Regions from separate parts of the Xenorhabdus santafensis genome, predicted to be linked through region 1. Evidence: predicted binding sites of a transcription regulator. Region 1 holds the regulator's gene; each other region holds the start of a gene.
What was found. The regulator LexA, encoded in region 1, represses DNA repair genes until DNA is damaged. The targets are predictions, from matches to a motif close to TNCTGTATGTACATACAGNA.

Region 1 (8,000 bases):
TTGTGATTTTCATAATTTGTTATCAACTTTTTATTTTATTAGTCTTCAACATGATATCCTCGCTCACCATAAGTTGTGCTATCGGGGAACGAGTGCGCCCCGTAATGGGAAAATTAGATGGCAGATGACACAATATTAACTTCGGCACCTATCCATTGGTTTCTGACTAACGATATCGATATTTCTGAATCTATTTTAGATTGGCTGATGGAAGTTGGCTCAATGACTCGTCGCTTTGAACAACATTGCCAGAAAGTATCTGTTGTTCCTTTTCGTGAATGTTTTATTGCCCCTGAAGATTTAAAAAATGAAAGTGAACACTTACCCTTAAGTGAGAAATATTGGCTGCGAGAGGTTATCTTATACGGCGATAACATTCCGTGGCTATTGGGCCGGACGGTGATCCCAGTAGAAACACTGAGCGGCCCGGATAAAAAGCTCGTTGATGTTGGAACTGTTCCGCTTGGGCGCTATCTTTTTAGTGGTAATAATCTAACACGGGATTATATTCAAATAGGCCAGCAGGAACATAACTGGGCACGTCGTTCTTTATTGAGGTTATCAGGTAAGCCACTGCTTCTCACAGAGGTTTTTCTGCCAGAGTCACCTGTATATAAAATTCACAAAACAAAAGGGGAGAAATAGATTGGAGGTCAGTATGACGCAAAATAAATGGCGCGCTTATTGCCGTTTAATGCGTATTGATAGGCCCATCGGCGTATTGTTACTTATATGGCCAACATATTGGGCATTGTGGATTGCGGCGAAAGGGATACCGAATTTGCACATCTTGTTAGTATTCACTATCGGGGTGTTTTCGATGCGGGCGGCGGGATGCTGCATTAATGATTTCGCAGACAGAAAATTTGACGGGCATGTAGAGCGGACAAAATCCCGGCCACTTCCCAGTGGTGCCGTCACGGAAAAAGAAAGCAAAATACTGTTTGCTACATTGGTACTCATTTCGTTTGCGTTGGTTTTGACGCTGAACAAAATGACGATTGCTTTATCGGTCGTAGCTTTGGCGCTGGCGTGGATTTATCCTTTCGTCAAACGCGTTAGTCACTTGCCTCAAGTCGTATTGGGTGCAGCCTATGGCTGGTCGATACCTATGGCATTTGCCGCAGTGAGTGAGTCCTTACCTTTAGAGTGCTGGTTATTGTTTGTCGCCAACATCATTTGGTCAGTCATTTACGATACACAGTACGCAATGGTTGATCGCGACGATGACCTGAAAATCGGCGTGAAATCTACAGCCGTTCTTTTTGGCCGCTTTGATAAATTGATCATTGGTATTCTGCAATTCGTTATGTTGGGAATTCTGGTATTAATTACCGACATGGTGAATTTGGGGGGAATATACTACTGGGCTATCTTATTGGCAGGTGCGTTGTTTATTTATCAGCAAAAATTAATTGCAGGCCGGGAAAGAGACTCCTGTTTTCAGGCATTCATGAATAATAACTACGTTGGTATTATCTTATTCCTCGGCATCTTTTTCAGCTATGTCTGACATAAATTAACGGGCGGTATCCCGCCCGTTAATTTATATACCCTTCGTCTTTCAAGTTGCCTCTTTGTTGGCCGCACTCATCCACCCCAGTCACATAGTTATCTATGCTCCTGGGGATGAATTCCCTTGCCGCCGCGATGCAACATTGAAATCCATCGGGTATATGGGTGAAATATCACACCATTATTGCTGCTCTTCTGCTGCCGGTTCAGAATCACTCTGTTCCGGAGGCATACTGACACTTTCAATTGTCAGGCGAATTTCAGGGGACATCAATTCACTCAATACTTGATATAGCTCTTGAGCACTGGTTGTGATCATATCGCCACTGTCTTTAATATAGCCTTCATCACGTAATGTATTGACGGAACAAGCGAAAACAGCCTTATCAAAGAACTCTGGCGCATTGATGCCATGCAACACCGATAAACGTTGGGCCAGCATTCGGCTCTCTTTTTCCAGCGCGCCACGACTAATGTCTGGGGTGGCATTCAAGAGCGAGAGCGTAATGGCATAGCGTTGCAGCGTTTCTCTGATCCCGGCTGCCAGCAATTGCAGTGAGCGGATGCGCGCAGGATTCAGAACCAGCATATCCTGTTCTTTATTACAGATAAGGCATTGGCTCGCCAGCTCATCAATCAGTGTATTGACGACATCCGGAAGTGTTTCCTTGCTATAACGCATAAACAGTTCTTGCTTGAGCAGTGGGTAGATAAGCTCTACCTGTCTGAGCAATTCGCTGCGACTGATACGGCGGTGATGCATCACAATACTGGAAATCAGAGACGGCAGAATCAACAAGTGCTGAATATTATTGCGATAATAAGTCATCAGTACTGCGATTTCGCGTGGCAGGATAATAATATCCCCCAGACTGTCTTTTTCGACTTCAAATTTACCCATCAACAATGCATGTTCCAGCAACTCTTCCGCTGTCTTATTCGGTACAGTGACATCTGCGGTGTAAGGAACATTGCGCAGCAATAGTAGGTAACAATCCAACTGCTCAATAAGTTGTTCGCGTGTAAGTGCTCGCTGACGTGACGACAGTAATGCTGTGGTGCATAGATTGATGGCATTGGCAGCTGCGGCATTATTGATATTAACCATAATATTGTCTGCCAATTTGCTGACAGTTGGCGTCAACCATGTTGGCCGCTGAGCTTCTATCGGATCGATAGAATCACGCCATTCTGGAACATGATGGTTAAGGTATTGCACCAATGGAATGGGTTCGCCGAAGTTGACATAGCCTTGGCCCAGATTGCGTAATTTGCGCAGGCCTCGCACCATCTGGAAAAAGCCTTCTTTTTCTTTGGTTGCCCCACGAAGCTCTTTGGCATAGGTCGCAACCTCCATCACATGCTCATAACCAATATAAATTGGCACGATTGTGATTGGACGAGATTCGCCACGCAGCATTGCTTGCAATGTCATGGAAAGCGTGCCGGTTTTCGGATCCAGCAAACGGCCTGTACGCGAACGTCCACCCTCGACAAAGTATTCAACAGAATAGCCACGGGCAAACAATTCGCCGAGATATTCGCGGAAAATCGTCGAATAAAGTTTATTGCCTTTAAATGTACGGCGGATAAAGAATGCCCCAAGGCGGCGGAATATCGGGCCGGCAGGCCAGAAATTCAGGTTAATGCCTGCAGCGATATGGGGGGGAACCAAGCCTTGGTGATAAAGCACATACGAGAGCAGAAGATAATCCATATGGCTGCGATGGCATGGAACATAAACTAACTCATGACCATCCTGGGCCAATTGCCGTACCCGCTCCCCATTATGAACATTGATGCCCTGATACAGACGGTTCCAAGTCCAACTCAATACACGGTCGGTCAAGCGAACAGTTTCATAGGAGAAATCAGCCGCAATCTCTTCCAGCATACTGACAGCGTTTTGCGTTGCCTTTTCAGAAGAGATCTTTTTGCTGCGAGCTTCATCAGCAATGGCTTTTTCTATTGCCTTTGACGCCAGTAATTTGTTGAACAAATCTTGTCTGGCAGGCAAACGAGGGCCGACAGCCGCCAGACGCTGGCGGGAATAGTGTATCCGGGCAACACGGGCAAGTTTATTGGCGATAATATTATCCGTGCCATACTCATCAGCCATATTGCGCAGCGATACCGGAGTTGAGAAGCGCACAAAACTATCTCGCCCAAGCCACAGGATCGCAAAAAACTTCTGCACACCATTTAGCAGACGTAATTGTGGTGGAGAATTTCCTTCTTGTCCTTCACGCCCCGGAGAACGACCAAACATGACGGAAGCCGGCACCATCTGGATATTCAGATCAGGATTATTGCGATGCAAGTCCAAATAAGAATGAAATATTTTCACCGATTCATGTTTTGGTGCATAACAACGGAACACACGTGGGCCGTCATTAATAAAAACACAGCTGGGAAGTTGAGTATCACCAATCTCCAAAGGATCCAAAGGGTCCGGCAGACCTTGCGCCAGACATTGTTGACGCAAGGTCAATAAGTCTGTTTTTGAGTGGTACGGTAGTACATACAAAATAGGCCGTGTCGTATCAAGACGCAGCTCAGCAATGGGATCTGTGGGAATTAATTTACTTCTCACTAAGAATTTTAGTGGTAGATTCAATAACTTATAGTATATTTTACGCCAACCTGACATAACCGCTTTAAGCCTCTTGTTAGCAATGCGTCGCAAGGATACCAGAAACAGGTTTTGAGATCTGTGGAAATAAGACAATAATAAAAGCTAAAAGTTATATAACCATACAATTCATGCGTCAAAAGAAAGAAAATATACATGGCAAATCAATCAACAGGACTGACCCGGATCATTAAAGCAGCAGGATATTCGGCGAAAGGCATCAAGGCTGCATGGCAAAATGAAGCTGCATTTCGTCAGGAATCCGTTGCTGCCATCACTGGCATTATTATTGCTTTTTCCTTGGATTTTGGCGTGATTGAGCGAATTTTGCTTATCAGCTCGGTGATTCTGGTCGTTATCGTAGAAATCCTCAACAGCGCCATAGAAGCGATAGTGGATCGCATCGGCAGTGAATATCATGAATTATCAGGGCGCGCAAAAGATATGGGATCAGCCGCTGTGCTGTTCACGATACTTTTGGCGTTATTTATCTGGGGAATAATCCTTTGGTCGCATTTCATGCGTTGATATGGCGTGTTTTTCACCAAAATACGTTATTTAGCTGCTTTTACGTGCCGACAGGTTCCCAATTCGAATTTACCTGTATATACTCACAGCCAGACTGTATAAACAAACAGGGGGCGAAATGAAAGCATTAACTGCGAGGCAGCAGCAAGTTTATGACTTGGTGCGCGACCATATTTCGCAAACGGGTATGCCACCGACACGTGCTGAAATTGCAGCACGTCTTGGATTTCGTTCACCCAATGCGGCAGAAGAGCATTTAAAAGCTTTGGCACGCAAAGGGGTGATAGAAATTATTTCTGGAGCATCCAGAGGTATCCGTTTGCTTCTTGAAGAGGTAGATGAAGACGCGTTGCCATTAATTGGCCGTGTTGCTGCTGGTGAACCACTACTGGCTCAGGAACATATCGAAAGTCACTATAAAGTTGATCCTGAGTTATTTAAGCCAAGCGCAGATTTTCTATTGCGTGTCAGTGGAATGTCCATGAAAGACATCGGGATTATGGATGGCGATTTACTTGCTGTGCATAAAACACAGGATGTTCATAACGGGCAAGTCATTGTGGCTCGCATTGAAGATGAAGTGACAGTTAAACGTTTCAAACAAACTGGCAATAAAATTGAGTTGATTGCTGAAAATCCAGAATTCAAGCCAATTGTTGTTGATTTGAGTGAACAAAGCTTCACTATTGAAGGGCTGGCAGTAGGCGTTATTCGTAACGGGGACTGGTTCTGATTGTAAAAACGGATAATTGTATTTTGCCATTTTGGGGCGGTCATCTTCTCAGTATACGCAATGGATTTCAAATTGTATCGCGGCGGCAAATGAGAACATCCCCGGGAGCATAGCTAACTATGTGACCGGGGTGAGCGAACGTAGCCAACAAAGAGATTGTTTGAAAGATGAAGTATATACCCGTTAAATTAAGTTCAACGGGCACTTGAGAATACATAAACATATCAGTTATGACCGTCTCACTGCTCCATCAGCCCTTATCTTCCTTGATTTATTTCTTTCTGTTCGCTTCAATGGGGTGATTGTGCTGACATGTACTGTGGTCAGTGCAGGAATCTATCTCATGGCAGGAAGAACATAATCCGTGGACTTCGATTACACTATTGCGTAAATGAAACCCGGTGCCCTGCGCCAGCTGTTGAATCGCGGATTCAATATCTTTCGCATCCTTTTCGGTCACTGAGCCACAATCTTCACAGATAAACATCGCCGAAGTATGACTGGGCTCTTCAAAATGGTGGCAAATGACATAGCTGTTTGTCGATTCTATTTTGTGGATAAACCCTTGTTCCAGCAGAAACTCTAATCCACGGTAAACTGTTGGTGGTTTGGCCTGTGGTTCGACTTCACGCAATAAATCCAGCAGGTCATAAGCACTTATCGCGTTGGGTTGTTCTGTAATTAAACGAAGAATTTCAATGCGTTGAGGTGTTAAACGAACCCCTCGTGATAAACAGATATTTTTAGCTTGCGCCAATAAATTTTTTTGATTGATCGTATCCATTACACCTCTCACACCTATACGATGTTAATGGCTTTAATGTTAACACGTTTTTTGCTCTGAGAGTGGTATCCCGCACAAAGTTATGTGGCCTTATATTTATCCGGGGCTTTATGTTTTATCGGTAATAAATTGATTGTATAGCGATTTTTATTTGGCTCGCAAATAGATTTGTTGATTTAACATTTTCAACCACAACACGAAAGTAATATACATAATGAAGAAGCTGGTTTTTTACCATAACCATTTTCATGATAGAAATAATGTTATTATTTGAATATTTATAAGTTGAGGTCTTTGTTATATTAAAAATATTTTCAATATTGATTTTTAATGTGAAATTCAATATCGAAAATAGAAAACGACATATAGCCCATCGTTCGATAGGCATTGATTTTGTGACTGAACATTCAGCTATGCTATACTGCGCAGCTTCACACAATCCCTAGTATCCTGAAACACCTTCTATCCTGGTGTACTGGTAAAAGTACTGGTAAAACAAAAACAGATCCTAATGCACGAACATAAAGAACCCCAAAATACCAATGCAATCAACGGAAACGCACATACATTCAAACCTTCCCGCTTCTCCGTTGCACCGATGCTCGATTGGACTGACCGTCATTGTCGCTACTTCCATCGCTTATTGAGCAAGGAAGCATTGCTTTACACGGAAATGGTCACAACCGGCGCGATTATCCACGGCAAAGGGGATTATCTGGCTTATAACGAGCAAGAACATCCTTTGGCATTGCAACTGGGAGGAAGTGATCCTCAGGCATTGGCGCAATGCGCCAAAATCGCACAGGATCGGGGTTACGATGAAATCAATTTGAACGTCGGTTGCCCATCTGATCGGGTGCAAAATGGGCGTTTTGGTGCTTGTTTGATGGGAGAAGCTGCGCTGGTGGCCGATTGTGTCAAGGCGATGCAGGATGTGGTGGATATTCCGATTACTGTTAAAACTCGCATCGGGATTGACGAGCAGGATAGTTATGAGTTTTTGTGTGATTTTATTGATACTGTCGTGAAAAACAGCCACTGCGATAACTTTGTTATCCATGCGCGCAAAGCTTGGTTGTCAGGACTAAGCCCAAAAGAAAATCGTGAAATTCCACCGTTGGATTACCCACGTGTTTATCAATTGAAAAAAGATTTTCCACAACTGACGCTTTCCATTAATGGCGGTATTAAATCGCTGGAAGAAGCTAAGCAACATTTACAGCATGTAGATGGTGTCATGATTGGGCGGGAAGCTTATCAAAACCCTTCAATTTTGGCGCAAGTGGATCGCGAACTGTTTTCTCAAACGGCATCAGTAACAAATACCGTTGAGGCTATCAAAGCGCTTTATCCTTATATCGAACAGGAATTATCCCAAGGTACTTATTTAGGCCATATTACCCGTCATATTTTGGGCATTTTTCAAGGTATTCCCGGTGCGCGTCAATGGCGCCGACACCTGAGTGAAAATGCCCATAAACAAGGGGCTGACATTATGGTTGTTGAAAAAGCACTGGAAATGGTAACAGAGCGGATGTAATCCGCTCCGATATGAAGGCCGCGTGCTAGGGGATCAATAAACTGGAACCGTGAGTCAAGCGGCTTTCCAAAGCCCTGTGCGCCGAAGCGGCTTCGCTCAGTGGAAATTTTTGGCTTTCTGGCACATCAACCTTGATTTTGCCAGCAGCAATCAAATCAAACAGGGCCTTGCTGGCTTCGTTTAATTCTTCGCGGGTGGTGATATAGCCATTAATAGCAGGCCGGGTGACAAATAAAGAACCTTTTTGATTGAGGATCCCTAAATCGAC
Region 2 (8,000 bases), on a different contig from region 1:
AGCATAGTTTACCGTAATTTGGTAAGTATGCTTGCGAATAAAACGGCGCAGTGTTCTGCCAGTATGTAATTCTCCAGGAATTAATACTGCCCTGGGGTCAGGAGACCACCATAAGGGGGGCTCATAAGGCGAATACCACGGAAAAATGCCCTCATTATAAGCCACTTTTAAACGTTCTGCACTTAGATCTCCCCCAAACGCCAGCAAGCCATTTGGCTCAATTAATGCGCGGCTCGGATGGGGGAATTCATATGAATCGCCCAGTTGAGCTATCGACATAAAATGTGTCACTCCTGCCTAGGATAGCTATTTTCTTGATGGAAATTATTCTTCTGATAAACGTTATGCCGTTGATAAAATTGATAGTAGCGCCCTTTTTGAGCCAACAGAACATCATGTTTACCTTGCTCAACAATGTGTCCGTTATCCATGACACAAATCTTGTCCATATCTTGTAAACCCGTTAGGCGATGGGTAACGGTGATCAGTGTTTTGTGCTGGCAGAAATGGTTCAGCAATGACAGAATTTGTTGTTCAGTATCAGCATCAAGCCCTTCGGTTGGCTCATCCAGAAGCATTAAAGGAGCGTCATGCAGCAAGGCTCTGGCAATACCTAAACGGCGCTGCTCTCCACCAGAAAGCTGGCGTCCGCCATCTCCCATCCAACAGTTTAGCTTTTGATCAGTGTCTAGCAAATTTCCCAGCCCTACCTGTATCAATACCGTTTCCAATTCCTCATCACTGGCATTTGGTTTTGCCAATAAAAGGTTTTCACGCAGAGTGTGGCTGAACACATGAATTCTTTGGGGAACAACAGACATCATCGAACGCAGTGTTGTTTCATCATAACTGGAGATAGGTTTGTGATTGAGTTGGATCTCACCGCTATTGATATCCCATGCCCGGGTCAATAACTGTAATAGCGTCGATTTGCCACATCCTGTTTTCCCTAATAAAGCGATATGTTCACCAGCTGTCAAAGACAGGGAGACATTCTTCAATACAGGTAAGGGTTGGCCGGGATAAGTAAAATCAATATTTTTAACCTCAAGGCTGAGATTACTGCTGACTTGAGGGCCTTGAGAAGGAAAACTGACCTCCGGTTTTTGGATCATTAATTGGGAAACCCGGGTCGCTGATGAAATAACTTGCCCCATATGCTGAAATGCTACCGTGACTGGCCCAAGGGCTTCAAAAGCAGCGAGTGTACAGAATGTAAATAACGCGATTAATGCGCCGGGTTGACTATTTTCACCCACACCGGCTGCTGCCAGCCACAGCATCAAGGTGACAGTCATGCCAGTGAAAAAAATCATGATGGCTTGCGATAATCCTGTCAAACCGGCTTGCCTCTGCTGGCTTTTCAACCAATCTTGCTCAACGTCGGTCATGGATTGACGGAAACGCTTAAGTGCGCCGAATACGCTTAATTCGGCTTGTCCCTGCAAGGTGCTGGTGAGTAAAGTCCGATATTGGCCGCGCTGTAGGGTGATATTAGTGCCATGCGGTTTTCCGGCATGGTAAAACCCTAAAGGCAGCAACAGCAGCAACCCTAACATAATACCGCCGAGAAGATAAGCAAGGGTGGGATCCAGAAATCCCAAACCAAATGTCAGCACTGCGATCACGGCAAAAGCAGTGATCACCGGGGAAATTACCCGCAAATAAAGATGATCCAAAGTTTCGACATCAGCAACGAGCCGATTTAATACTTCACCTTGGCGAAAACGGGCAATGCCTCCCGGAGAAAGGGGCAAAATTTTCTGAAAAGTAAAAACACGCAAATGAGCCAAAACACGGAATGTTGCGTCATGACTGACGATGCGTTCCCCATAGCGCCCGGCAGTACGAAAAATAGCGGCACCACGTACGCCTGCGGCAGGCAGCATATAGTTAAACGTATATAATCCCGCGAACCCGGCCAGGGCAGTTCCTGCAAGGAACCAGCCGGAAAGCGTCAGCAGGCCGATACTGGCCAGTAGCGTTACAATCGCCAGCACCATTCCTAAACTGATGAGGAGCCAGTGGCGGCGATAGAGAGCGAGAAATGGGAGTAATATGCGCATGATTAAAGCTCCACACTGCGGTGAGATAACAGACGGGAAAATGCCCCCTGAGATTGGCTCAAACTCTGATAATCACCTTTTTCAATCAGTAACCCGTTTTCCATTACCCAGATTTGGTCATATTCCAGCGTTTCTTCTAGTAAGTGAGTAACCAATAACGTGGTTTGCTGCTGAGCCGCCTGATTCAAGGCCATCATCACACGCTGTTCGCTATGTGCATCAAGGCTGGCGGCAGGTTCATCCAGCAGTAATAATTGGCAGGGATTCAATAACGCCCGTGCAACGGCTATACGCTGAGCTTGCCCGACAGACAGGCGGGCTGCATTATCACCCACTATGGTATTGATTCCATCCGGCAGTTCGGCAACAAACTCGCTGACATACGCTTTTTCCATTACCTCGCGGATTTGTTCTTGTGTTGCATCGTATTGGCCAAGGCGAATATTATCGAGCAGGGTTTGTTCCGGTAAGTGTGGGTTTTGCCCAACCCAGCTTAAACATTCCCGCCAGTTGGTGAGATTTAATTCACGCAATTCGATGCCGTTAATTTTCAGGGAGCCGCGGTAAGGCAAAAATCCCAGCAACACATTAATCAAGGAACTTTTTCCTGCACCACTTTTACCAACCAATGCGATTCGTTGGTGTTCTTCAATGATGAAGTGCAAGGGGCCAGCAAGACGATGACCATCGTGGGATAGAATTTCCAGTGCTTCAGCTTCAATGGTGACCGGTTTGTTATCCGATAGTGTTTTTTCACCGTTGGTTATTGCCTTTTCTCCATCACTGCTAAGCAGAGTAAAGAGTGATTCTGCTGCCCCGACAGCCTGGGCTTTTGCGTGATAAAATGTACCTAGATCACGCAACGGCTGGAAAAATTCAGGAGCAAGAATTAAAGCCAGAAAACCAGCAAATAAAGTCACGCCCATCCCATAGCTGCCAAAGTGCAGTTCTCCCAGATAAGAGAAACCAAAATAGACGGCAACAACGGCAATGGATATCGCGGCAAAAAATTCCAATACGGCCGAAGATAAGAAGGCCATGCGCAGTACTTCCATCGTCCTGCGACGAAAATCTTCCGTTGATTTGGTGATTTGTTCAACTTCGGCAGTCCCGCGATGGAACAGGCGCAAAGTATCCAGTCCACGTAAGCGGTCGAGAAAATTACCGCTTAATCGGCTGAGCGCAACGAAATTGCGCCGATTGGCATCGGCAGCCCCTAAACCGACCAAAATCATAAACAGGGGGATCAATGGTGCAGTGGACAGTAAAATTAACCCAGCGGCCCAATTCACCGGAAATACGGTAATCAGAGTCAGAATTGGGATCATAGCAGCAAGTGTCATTTGGGGCAGGTAGCGGGAATAAAAATCCTGCATGTCCTCTATTTGCTCCAAAATAATGGTAGCCCAGCTACCTGCGGGTTTTCCTTTAACCCATACAGGCCCCAATTGCTCTAATTTATCCAATACCATGCCACGGATTTGTTGGCGTACCACTTTGCCACAAATAAAACCGACACGTTCACGTATGGCAGTAACGATTGCCCGGAATGCAAACGTCGCTGCCAGCATCAGAAACTGATTAATGAGATTTTCACGAGGAACATGGTCGATAATTAGGGCTTGAAGTATGGAAGCTAAGAGCCAGGCTTGAGAAATGATCAATAATCCGCTGATAAGTCCGAGAAGCATGGAGAGGCGAAGCCAGCGACGGGCAGGGGCACTTTGCTGTCTCAGCCATCGGACCAATTCAGATTGTCTTGTTTTATCCATAAGAAAAATATTTGGTTAGCAGGTAATAATGCGGAATATCAACACAAGCTCTATACTCGCCGTCTTTCAAGTTGCATCTTGATGGGTTGCACTCACTCACCATTTTTATAAGCATACGGTTATCTATACTTTCGGGAATAAATGAGCGATTTCTTTCTTCTCACCTGAGGCCAGTTTTTGACCGGGCAAATTCGTTCCCTTGCCGTCGAGCCGCATTTTGAAATCCAATGGGTGTATATTGCTCACTATTAAAAGGCGCTATCGAAATAGCGCCTTTGAGGAAGATGGATTATTGGGCCGGCAAATTGTCAAGGAAGCGCTCGGCATCCAGCGCAGCCATACAGCCTGTACCCGCCGAAGTAATGGCTTGGCGGTACACATGATCCATGACATCCCCGGCAGCAAATATACCAGGAATACTGGTCTGGCTGGCATTGCCATGCAACCCGGACTGGACTTTAATGTAACCATTTTCCAATTCAAGCTGGCCTTCAAAAATACCGGTATTCGGGGTATGGCCGATAGCAATGAATAGGCCGGCTACATCCAGCTCTTCGATGCTGTCATTTTTCGTATCACGGATACGGATGCCCGTTACGCCCATTTCATCACCCTGAACTTCATCCAATGTGCGATCAGTATGCAGAATGATGTTGCCGTTCTTCACTTTATCCATCAAACGGTCAATCAAGATTTTCTCTGAACGGAAAGTATCACGGCGGTGGATCAAATGAACTTCAGAAGCGATATTTGCCAGATACAGAGCCTCTTCAACGGCAGTATTACCACCACCAACCACGGCAACTTTTTGCTTGCGGTAGAAAAAACCATCGCATGTTGCACAAGCAGAAACCCCACGGCCTTTGAATGCTTCTTCGGAAGGCAGACCCAGATAACGAGCGGAAGCACCTGTTGAGATGATCAAAGCATCACAGGTATATTCCTGATCATCCCCATATAAGCGGAATGGTCTGTTTGAGAAATCAACTTTCTTAATATGGTCAGAAATGATTTCAGTTTGAAATTTCTCAGCATGTTGGAACATACGCTCCATCAAATCTGGGCCAGTCAGCCCTTCAGGATCACCGGGCCAGTTTTCAACGTCAGTTGTCGTCGTCAGTTGACCGCCTTTTTCAACCCCAGTAATGAGTGCGGGACTTAGATTTGCGCGGGCAGCATAAACAGCAGCTGTATAACCAGCAGGGCCTGAGCCAAGAATGATGAGTTTTCTGTGTGTTGCTGTGCTCATGAATACCTCATTTCCATTATAGCATATTGCGGATTTAGGGATTGTAGGAGAAATAATAGGTTAAAAAAAGCGATTATCAGATAAAATATTCATGTTATTAACGATTTTACCGATAGATAGTAACTATGATGTAATCGAAATGTAAGGGAGCGTTGCTTAACCTTATGAATTGAACATCATTTATACACTTGATGTATGAAACAAGCTATTTGAACGATTTACCAAAAATTTGTTTGGTATGTTGTTCTGATTTTTGTTCATTTACTTTGACAATCGGCTGTGCATTTGCGAAAACATCTGTGTAAGAGATAATTATCTACCTCGCTAATCAATTGTTTCTATAGAATAGACAAATTAGTGGGAGTGATTTTCTCATAGAATATAAAAATTGTCGTTCAGCTGCTTTTCAGAAAGATGCGGTGTTTTGATTAACGGTGTTTTGATAAACAGTGTCTTGATGAATTGTGCTTTAAGAAATTAGTGCTCTGAAAATAGTGCTTTGCAAAATGAGGTTCTGGCAAATCGAATTTTCGTTAATCGAATTCTGGGACGTTGTATTTTGGAGACTTTAGTGGGCCTCAAAACTTGGTTGTAGATTGAGCTTCAACCTTTAAAGACATCTTTTCCAGCTCAGTTGCTTGAAAGAGATAGGGAAAAGTTATGGGTGTAGGAATATAAAGAGAGAGCAATAAGATGATTGATAATAAGAAGCGTCCAGGAAAAGATCTTGATCGTATAGATCGTAATATCCTTAATGAGTTACAAAAAGATGGCCGTATTTCTAACGTCGAACTATCCAAGCGCGTAGGCTTATCACCAACACCTTGTTTGGAACGTGTACGCCGCCTGGAGCGTCAGGGCTTCATCTCTGGCTATACAGCTTTGCTAAATCCCCATTACTTGGATGCATCATTGCTGGTATTTGTCGAAATTACGTTGAATCGTGGTGCAGCGGATGTATTCGAACAATTCAATACCGCTGTTCAGAAACTGGAAGAAATCCAAGAATGTCATTTGGTTTCTGGTGATTTTGACTATTTGCTGAAAACGCGTGTACCAGACATGTCTGCTTACCGTAAATTACTGGGTGAAACGTTGTTGCGTCTTCCAGGTGTTAACGATACTCGTACTTATGTCGTTATGGAAGAAGTTAAACAGAGTAATCGTCTGGTGATTAAGACTCGTTAAGCTTTTGTCTACAATGTACAGATGCAAAACAGGAAAAACTTAGGTACACTCCTGTTTATGCATACAGTTTCAACGCTGAGCTACCCTCAGCGTTGTTCCGTTTAATCAACAGGAAAACCTGGAGAGCCTTTCTTGAACCAGGAATATACAGAAGACAAACGTGTTAAGTTAAAAAGAATAAGCAGTGGCCGGCGGCTTCTGGAAGCCGTTTTGTTGGTTATTGCTATTTGTGCGGTGTACTTAATGCTGGCACTCGTCAGCTTCAACCCTTCCGATCCAAGCTGGTCACAAACTGCATGGCATGAACCTGTCCATAATTGGGCCGGCAGTGTTGGTGCTTGGTTGTCTGACATACTGTTCTCGGCATTTGGTATTCTTGCCTATGCAGTCCCGCCGTTAATGCTTTTAGGCTGCTGGAATGCTTTCCGTCAGAAAGATAGGCAAGAGTACGTTGATTTCTTTACACTCGCATTGCGCGCCATCGGGGCTTTAGCCTTGATATTGACCTCTTGCGGGTTGGCCGCTCTCAATATTGATGATTTAAACGATTTTGCTGCCGGCGGGGTGGTTGGTAACTTGTTCAGCAATGCCATCTTACCTTGGTTCAATGTATTGGGAGCAACACTGGCCTTACTTGGCACTTGGGTTGTGGGTTTCACATTATTTACTGGCTGGTCATGGCTTACCATTGCGGAAAAAATAGGTGAAATCATCCTGAATTCGCTGAGTTTTGTCGTCAATCGTGGTCGTAATGACACTGAATATGAATACGACGAGGAAGGCGAGGAAGACGAAACCGATCCTACATATTCGCTCAGTGAGACTGAACACACAGCAGACAATTCCGATAAGAGTGGAGCGCCCAAGACAGTCGCTGTATCTGAAGATTTCGCTGGTGATGACATATTATTAACTGCGCCGACAATAACTGAACTGGCAAGTACAGATGCTGGATTACCGGGTTCTCAGGCAGAGGCCGGCAATAATCAGGAAAATAACGATAAGCAGGAAAATAGCTTACCTGAGTCGGATTCTGAAAACATGCCTTTGTCAGAAGCTATGTTGGCAGAATCTATTCCACCAGAAGCGGCAGAAAAGGCGTTCAGTCATGAACCAGCCCAACAACCTGCCATACAAGCCCCAGAAACTTCGTCAGAGGCCGTACACACTGTAATAGGGCATACTGGTACTGGAGAAAAACAACCAGAAGAACCAGTCCATTACACATTTGAATTGCCTGATGATTATCAAGCAAATACAGAATCTGGTGATTTTTCACAGAGCTTCCCAAATGACACTGGCGTGAAGGGGGCCACGGAAAGCGTTGCCAGCATTGTGCCGGTAGTGAGAAATCCTCAGGTTAAACAAGGTATTGGCCCTGAAATGCCACGCCCCAACCCGGTCAGAATACCTACGCGTCGTGAATTATATGGTATCAAAGTACCGTCATATCGCTTGGCTGAGCATCTGCAACGAGAAGAAAAAGAAAGGCAGAATGAATTGGTTGCAGAAGCCAATGAGCAACAAATGGATGAGCAACAGGAAAATATCCTGCGGCAGCAATTCATTGAACAGCAACGCGAGCGTTATGGCAGTGATTTTGAATCGGAAAACAGAGATTCAGATAAGGAAACTGCGGCGTCAGTATCAATCGATACGAGTCTTGTAGACCCTAAACCAGTAGATACACAACCGGAAACGCCAGCCAGCCAGTCAGCAACCGAG
Region 3 (8,000 bases), on a different contig from region 1:
TTCCATAGGGCGGCGTGGTCTGGGTTTGGAATAGCAATCGGGTTCACGATATTTTTCGCCAGAGCATTTTTCCCAAAACATGCCTCACCAGAGTGTTGATACATTTTTATGCGGTCTTTAAGCCAAACCTTGTGTAAAATCCCCCCAATTCGATTTTTGACCGGATCATCAGGATATATACCCGATGGAACTTGAATTGCAGCCAATCAAGATGCAGCTTGAAAGATGACGGGTATAGAATTTCTGTAAAGTTAAGGAGATAAACTATGACAACATATGCCCTTGTAGGTGATATCGGTGGTACAAATGCACGTCTGGCATTATGTGATGTAGATACTGGGCAACTGAGTGCTGTCGAATTCTATCCCTGCGCACATTATGCATCACTTGAAATTGTTATCCGCCATTACCTGCAACAGAAAGGTTATGAAGTTAAATATGGCAGCATCGCCATTGCCTGCCCTGTAACGGATGACGTTGTCAGCATGACCAACCACAGTTGGCGTTTTTCCATCAGCCAAATGCGAGCATCCTTAGGATGGGAACGCTTTGAAGTCATTAACGACTTTACCGCGGTTTCCCTTGCCATTCCGGTCTTGGATGAAAAGGATGTTATTCAGATTGGCGGGAAACAACCTCAGGCCAAGAAACCAATTGCTGTTTATGGTGCGGGAACCGGCTTAGGTGTCGCGCATCTTATTCACACAGGTAATCAGTGGCTGAGCCTGCCCGGAGAAGGTGGTCATGTAGATTTTGCACCAGACAGTGCGGAAGAAGAGCATATGCTAAGCGTTTTACGGGCAGAGTACGGCCATGTTTCTGCCGAACGTGTTCTTTCTGGCCCCGGATTAGTCAATATTTATCGTTCCTTGATGAAGCTAAACGGTCAGCCAATAGAAGAAATTACTCCCAGTGATATTTCAGATAGAGCCTTAAGTGGGAGCTGTCCGGTTTGCGAACAAGCATTAGCGCTTTTTTGTAAAGCATTAGGGCGTTTTGGTGGGAATTTGGCACTGAATATTGGCGCATTTGGCGGTGTCTATATTGCAGGAGGGATTGTTCCTCGTTTCCTCGATTTTTTCCAAAAATCAGAATTCCGGCAGGGTTTTGAAAACAAAGGCCGATTCACATCTTATTTGCAGGATATTCCAGTTTATTTAATTACATATGATAAAACAGGGCTATTGGGCGCTGGAACTTATATCCGCCAATTGTTGGGTAAAGCGATTGGGTAAATAGATCCGTCTATACCCTATGAATTTCAAGTTGCGCGCGGCGGCAAGGGAGCGAATCCCCAATCACATAGCTAACTATGTGATTGGGGTGAGTGAGTGCTGCCAACAAAGCTGCAACTTGAAAGACGACGGGTATAATCTCTATATCTGCTCATGCTATTGTTCTTATTAAGATAATAGTTAAAATTTAAGTTATGTTTAGCATGGGAGATATATATCATAAACAAACAACCCCATTACTTCATTGATTTAAATACTTAATCCATTTAATAAGCTGCTTATATTCATTTCGTTATAAGTATATTTAAATATATTTATCTATTTCCTTGTATAATGTTTACATAGTTATTTTTAACATATGAATATTACGAGGTGATATTATGAAATTGAATAAAACAACTCCTAAAAGAGGAAATCAACGTTCCTATAGAGTGAAAAAATCAAATAATGCAAATAATGCAAATAATGCAAATAATGCATTGGATAAAAAAAATACAGTTGATGTAGCTAATCCCGCTATAAAAATTGATTTAAACAAGGAGTTTAGTCTTAATTCTGTAATACCCAACCAAAATATCGTTGCTAAAAAAAGTGTTATTCCATTTGTAACGATAAGCCGCCATGAGTTTCATGACTTCGTAGCTCGACAAATGCAGCATCCTAATTTACTTGATGCACTCTCTTGTATAGCCACGTTGAATGCAGAAAGGGCTGAGGACCTAGATGGTTTATGGGGAAGAGTCACTGCAAATTATGATCATGTAACACAAAAAAAGACAGATGGCATATGTAACGGGCAATTTTATCCATTACTTAAATGGGTGGGAGGATTAATAGGCTCTATAGTCTCAGCTGGTACCATTATGTACATTGAAGAACAGTTTTCTGACACCTGGTGGAATAAGTATCTAGGTCATGCTAAGGGAACTATATCATATAGTGTCGGAGGCGTTGCTACTTTGGCAATAGGCAGCTGCCAGGCTTATAGAAACCAAAAACATAAGGTAAATACAGCAGAAAGAATGAAAAATGGGGGATTATTTCACAATTGGCTAAAGGGACATTTAGAAAATAGAGAACAATTATTTGGTGAGATAGATATGCCGGAAACACATCCAATACATTTGAAATATGATGGCAAAAAAACAGTTGAATATAAAAAAAAATATCCATTAATTGCCCTAATTTCTCCAGAAAATTCAGACAGACTTATTATACCATACATTGATTTAAAAAAAATGGGGATCGGTTACAGAAGTTCCAAAAACGCCACAGCAATACTCAATATAGACCCTTCCTCAAATATAATAAACAATTTGTTAGATCAAACCAACAAAACCACAGTATAATAATTAGGGATTTTTAATCCTATAAAAAAAGATTAAAATATAGTTTTAATATATTTCCGTTATAGTAGCGTGACTCTTCAATACATTAACGCCCATCAACAATGCTGTTTTGGTTTATTCTTAACATTAGACATTTTGCCTTTCGTTAACAGAAAACTGTAACAGTATATTTTAAAATGCAAAAAACATATTGTCACAGGATGTGACTCTTGTTTATCTCCGCATATGGCTACTCTGCTTCACATAAAAAATAACCCTATAAAATAACCCTATATAAACAAGAAGCCCCGCAAAAAGCGGGGCCTTAAAATAAATTCTTAATTCAATTATCAAAACAAACCTTAAAACGGAATATCGTCATCGAAATCCATTGGAGGTTCATTGCTCTGTGGCGCAGGAGACTGTGCCGGACGAGATGGTGCAGCAGTAGCACTGCCGCCACTGAATTGCTGGGATGCTTGTGGCTGCTGTGGTTGGCCCCAGCCGCCTTGTGCTGGTGCATCTTGCCCTGCTGCACCGCCACGACCACCCAGCATCTGCATGGTGCCGCCAACATTGACCACGATTTCAGTGGTGTAACGGTCTTGGCCGCTCTGATCTTGCCACTTACGAGTCTGCAAAGCACCTTCGATATAAACCTGAGAGCCTTTACGCAGGTATTCACCCGCAACTTCAGCCAATTTGCCGAACAATACAACACGATGCCACTCGGTTTTCTCTCTCATCTCACCGGTTTGCTTATCACGCCAGCTCTCAGACGTTGCCAGAGTAATGTTGGCAACTGCCCCACCGTTCGGCATATAGCGAACTTCCGGGTCCTGCCCCAAATTACCCACTAAAATAACTTTGTTTACGCCTCTGCTGGCCATTGGGAATACTCCTGATGAAATGAATTTTGCTAAAAAATGAACTTCTCTAATTATAAGCGAAGTAGTTTACCATGCGAGGACTAAGTTTATACATAGACCCGTTATATTATACTTTGCGAAGTGCATCGTACTTTCTATCGCACTTTATGCTGCTCTTCTCTTCTACTACTATCTACCATTGTGATGATGACAGCATAATGCCTGATTAAATACTGTATATCCATTCAGCAATGTTTGTGCAATAATAACGCGTTTACGAGTTTTGCTCTATCAATAATCTGGGAAGTGGTATATGGATAACATCGAAGTTCGGGGCGCCCGCACCCATAATCTCAAGAATATCAATTTAGTAATTCCCCGTGACAAGCTGATTGTCATTACCGGGTTGTCCGGTTCCGGTAAGTCATCTCTGGCGTTTGATACACTTTATGCAGAGGGGCAACGTCGCTATGTCGAATCACTCTCTGCGTATGCCCGCCAGTTTTTGTCATTGATGGAAAAACCGGATGTTGACCATATTGAAGGTCTGTCCCCCGCCATTTCCATTGAGCAAAAATCCACTTCCCATAACCCGCGCTCTACCGTCGGCACAATTACTGAGATCCACGATTATCTCCGCCTGTTATTTGCCCGCGTGGGAGAGCCACGTTGCCCTGAACACGATATCCCGCTGGCTGCGCAAACCGTCAGCCAGATGGTGGATAATGTATTGGCACTGCCAGAAGGCCACAGATTAATGCTGCTGGCTCCGGTGGTCAAAGAGCGCAAAGGCGAACATACCAAGCTGCTGGATAACCTTGCTGCACAAGGTTACATTAGGGCACGAATTGATGGTGAAGTGTGCGATCTTTCCGACCCACCCAAACTCGAACTCCAGAAAAAACATACTATTGAAGTCATTGTCGATCGCTTCAAAGTGCGCGACGATATTGCCCAGCGGTTGGCTGAATCATTTGAAACCGCATTAGAGCTTTCTGGCGGTACTGCCGTTATTGCCAATATGGACAATACTCAGGCGGAAGAGTTGGTTTTCTCCGCCAATTTTGCCTGTTCAATTTGTGGTTATAGCATGAGTGAGCTGGAACCACGCCTATTTTCTTTCAACAATCCCGCTGGTGCCTGCCCAACTTGCGATGGTTTGGGCGTTCAGCAATTTTTCGATCCGGAACGTGTTGTCCAGAATGGTGACATTTCCCTTGCCGGTGGGGCAATTCGTGGCTGGGATCGCCGTAATTTCTATTACTTCCAGATGTTGAGATCTCTGGCCGAACACTACAAGTTTGATATAGAAACCCCATTCAATGAGCTAAGCCCAGCCATCAAAAAAGCCGTCTTGTACGGCTCAGGCAAAGAATCCATTGAATTCAAATACACCAATGATCGTGGCGATATAAAGGTAAAAAATCACCCGTTTGAAGGCGTCCTGAACAATATGGAACGCCGCTATAAAGAGACGGAATCCGCCGCGGTACGGGAAGAATTGTCAAAATATATCAGCAATCGCTCCTGTATTTCTTGTGAAGGAACCCGTTTGCGCAAAGAAGCGCGTTACGTGTTTATCGAAGATACGACCTTGCCGCAAATTTCCGATTTCAGTATCGGTCATGCTATGGCGTTTTTCCAAAATATGAAACTAAGCGGGCAACGCGCTAAAATTGCCGAAAAAGTCCTGAAAGAGATTGGTGATCGCCTGAAATTTCTGGTTAATGTCGGCTTGAATTACCTGACCCTTTCCCGCTCAGCAGAAACCCTTTCAGGTGGTGAAGCCCAGCGTATCCGTCTGGCCAGCCAGATTGGCGCCGGTCTTGTCGGTGTAATGTATGTGCTTGATGAGCCTTCAATTGGCCTTCATCAACGCGATAATGAACGTTTACTGGAAACATTGCTGCATCTGCGCAATTTGGGTAATACCGTTATCGTGGTCGAACATGATGAAGATGCCATTCGTGCTGCTGACCACATTATTGATATCGGGCCTGGAGCGGGTGTACATGGCGGTGAGATTGTTGCCGAAGGGGATATCGCCGATATCATGAATAGCGAAAAATCTCTCACAGGGAAATTTTTGAGTGGTGAATGCAAAATTGCAATCCCTGAACAACGGATACCAGCCAATCCAGAAAAAATGTTGAAACTGATTGGGGCAAAAGGAAACAACCTGAAAAAGGTAACATTAAAGCTACCTGTCGGTTTGTTTACTTGTATCACCGGGGTTTCCGGCTCAGGTAAATCCACGTTGATCAACGATACATTATTCCCTATCGCACAACGTCAGTTAAATGGCGCAACAAATATTAATCCTGCTCCCTATATCGATATTCAAGGGCTGGAGCACTTTGACAAAGTCATTGATATTGACCAAAGCCCTATAGGCCGAACTCCCCGTTCGAACCCTGCCACTTATACTGGTGTGTTTACACCTGTAAGGGAACTCTTTTCAGGCGTGCCTGAATCACGTGCCCGCGGTTACACTCCGGGGCGTTTCAGTTTTAACGTCAAAGGCGGGCGCTGTGAAGCATGTCAGGGCGATGGGGTAATCAAAGTTGAAATGCACTTCCTGCCTGATGTGTATGTCCCTTGCGATCAATGTAAAGGTAAGCGTTATAACCGTGAAACATTGGAAATTAAATACAAGGGCAAGAATATTAATGAAGTGCTGAATATGACCATCGAAGAAGCCCGTGAGTTTTTCGATGCCGTACCTGCCCTTGCCCGTAAATTACAAACACTGATCGATGTTGGTCTTTCCTACATCCGTCTTGGGCAATCCGCAACGACACTTTCCGGCGGTGAAGCCCAGAGGGTAAAACTGGCACGAGAATTATCTAAGCGAGGTACAGGCCAGACTCTGTATATTCTTGATGAACCCACAACCGGCCTGCATTTCGCAGATATACAACAGCTACTGTCAGTTTTGCATCAACTTCGGGATCAGGGTAATACCATTGTGGTGATTGAGCATAATTTGGATGTGATTAAAACGTCTGACTGGATTGTCGATCTCGGCCCTGAAGGCGGCAGCGGTGGTGGCGAAATATTGGTATCAGGAACGCCAGAAGAGGTCGCTCAATGCGATAAATCGCACACAGCCCGTTTCTTGAAGCCAATACTTGAACGCAATTAATTTACTTTTGTTATTAAAATAACCTACTATACCCTATGGATTTCAAGATGCGTCGCGGCAGCAAGGGAATGGCAAATTCGTCAAGAAAAGGCTTTTTCCGGCCAAAGGCTGACTTTTCAGTAAGTTCCGGGAGCATGATTAACCGTATGTTTATAAAAACGGTAACCGGAGTGAATGGACGCAGCCAACAAAGAGGCAACTTGAAAGACAATGGGTATATCCTCCCCACAGTTTCCCTTACAATGCAAGGTAACTGTGGGAAACTATTCAGGATGGCTTTCACCATTTGTTAACCAAACACTGTTCAACATTCATTTTCACGCATACAAAAAGCCTTTTTTGTAATCAATTCAAGTTAACTAACCCAGCCTGAATCAATCATCTTGAACCAGCATAGTATTGTTCGACTATAGTATTGTTGGACTAAGATTAATTACTGATCACATTTTTCAGTCATTAATGCCATAATGACATAACATATTCTTTAAGTTTATAACGGAGATTAAATATGTATATGTTTTTACCATTCCTAATTGCTTTGGTTATCATTGCCACAGTTATTATGGGCAAGAAAAAGCTGACATACACACTTTGGTTTGCTTTGTTCATTATCACGATATTTTGGTTTAAATATCATGCCACTGATGCCTTAAACCTTTCTTTTTAATCGGAGGCCATAATGAATAATACACTGTCAGCACAACGCAATACTAACCTCGCTACCACCTTAAATATTCTGGGTTTGTTTGGTATTAGTGTTATCTTAATCGTCGCATTTTATTACCAATTAGCACGTTTTGAACTTCCCTGCCCATTGTGCTTATTACAACGTGCAGGAATAATTATGATTGGCTTCGGCTTTTTGTTTAATATTTATTTTGGTGTAAAAAATGCCCATTACAGCCTTTCCATTCTGGGCTGCATCGTGACCGGCTTTGTTGCCATGCGTCAGGTTTCTCTTCATATCCTGCCGGGAGATACAGGATATGGTTCAACCTTCTTCGGATTGCATTTTTATACTTGGGCTGCAATTCTGTCTATTCTGACTGTTATCGCCATCGCGATTATTATGCCGTTGAAAGCTGGCAATACTGACTCAGCGAAATACACTCCACCCGCATTAGGCAAAATTGCCATGGGCCTGTTCGCTCTTCTGATTGCAGCCAATCTGGTTTCTACCGTTCTGGAATGTGGTAGCGGCCAATGTGATGACAACCCAACGTTTTATCAACTATTGAATAAATAACGCTTGTTCTTCTTTTAAAAATAAAAAGAAGACGGTGTCATAGAAATCAGAATAAAGACAGGAAGGCTGAATATTCAGCAGCCTTCCACTTTTAATCAATCTCCATAGAAATCGGCATAACAATTAACAACCATGCATGTATCAATTCAACATCCTTTTGCATAGACACTCTTCAGA

Region 2: the regulator LexA is predicted to act here: its motif matches at 6,325-6,344, upstream of FE392_RS22240 (DNA translocase FtsK 4TM domain-containing protein).
Region 3: the regulator LexA is predicted to act here: its motif matches at 3,664-3,683, upstream of uvrA (excinuclease ABC subunit UvrA).

Annotation. Positions count from the first base shown of each region.
Region 1 is NZ_VCDN01000052.1:3,137-11,136, reverse strand. Features, by position in the region: gene ubiC (chorismate lyase) at 118-645, shown strand; gene ubiA (4-hydroxybenzoate octaprenyltransferase) at 659-1,513, shown strand; gene plsB (glycerol-3-phosphate 1-O-acyltransferase PlsB) at 1,697-4,165, opposite strand; gene FE392_RS13735 (diacylglycerol kinase) at 4,304-4,675, shown strand; gene lexA (transcriptional repressor LexA) at 4,794-5,408, shown strand; gene zur (zinc uptake transcriptional repressor Zur) at 5,680-6,192, opposite strand; gene dusA (tRNA dihydrouridine(20/20a) synthase DusA) at 6,704-7,732, shown strand; gene FE392_RS13715 (quinone oxidoreductase) at 7,758-8,000, opposite strand, start outside.
Region 2 is NZ_VCDN01000033.1:24,694-32,693, reverse strand. Features, by position in the region: gene aat (leucyl/phenylalanyl-tRNA--protein transferase) at 1-279, opposite strand, end outside; gene cydC (heme ABC transporter ATP-binding protein/permease CydC) at 288-2,066, opposite strand; gene cydD (heme ABC transporter permease/ATP-binding protein CydD) at 2,069-3,838, opposite strand; gene trxB (thioredoxin-disulfide reductase) at 4,128-5,087, opposite strand; gene lrp (leucine-responsive transcriptional regulator Lrp) at 5,781-6,275, shown strand; gene FE392_RS22240 (DNA translocase FtsK 4TM domain-containing protein) at 6,408-8,000, shown strand, end outside.
Region 3 is NZ_VCDN01000059.1:38,411-46,410, forward strand. Features, by position in the region: gene FE392_RS14630 (YbiU family protein) at 1-34, shown strand, start outside; gene glk (glucokinase) at 267-1,235, shown strand; gene FE392_RS14640 (hypothetical protein) at 1,616-2,584, shown strand; gene FE392_RS14645 (single-stranded DNA-binding protein) at 2,926-3,453, opposite strand; gene uvrA (excinuclease ABC subunit UvrA) at 3,746-6,577, shown strand; gene FE392_RS14655 (DUF5993 family protein) at 7,092-7,244, shown strand; gene FE392_RS14660 (disulfide bond formation protein B) at 7,257-7,823, shown strand.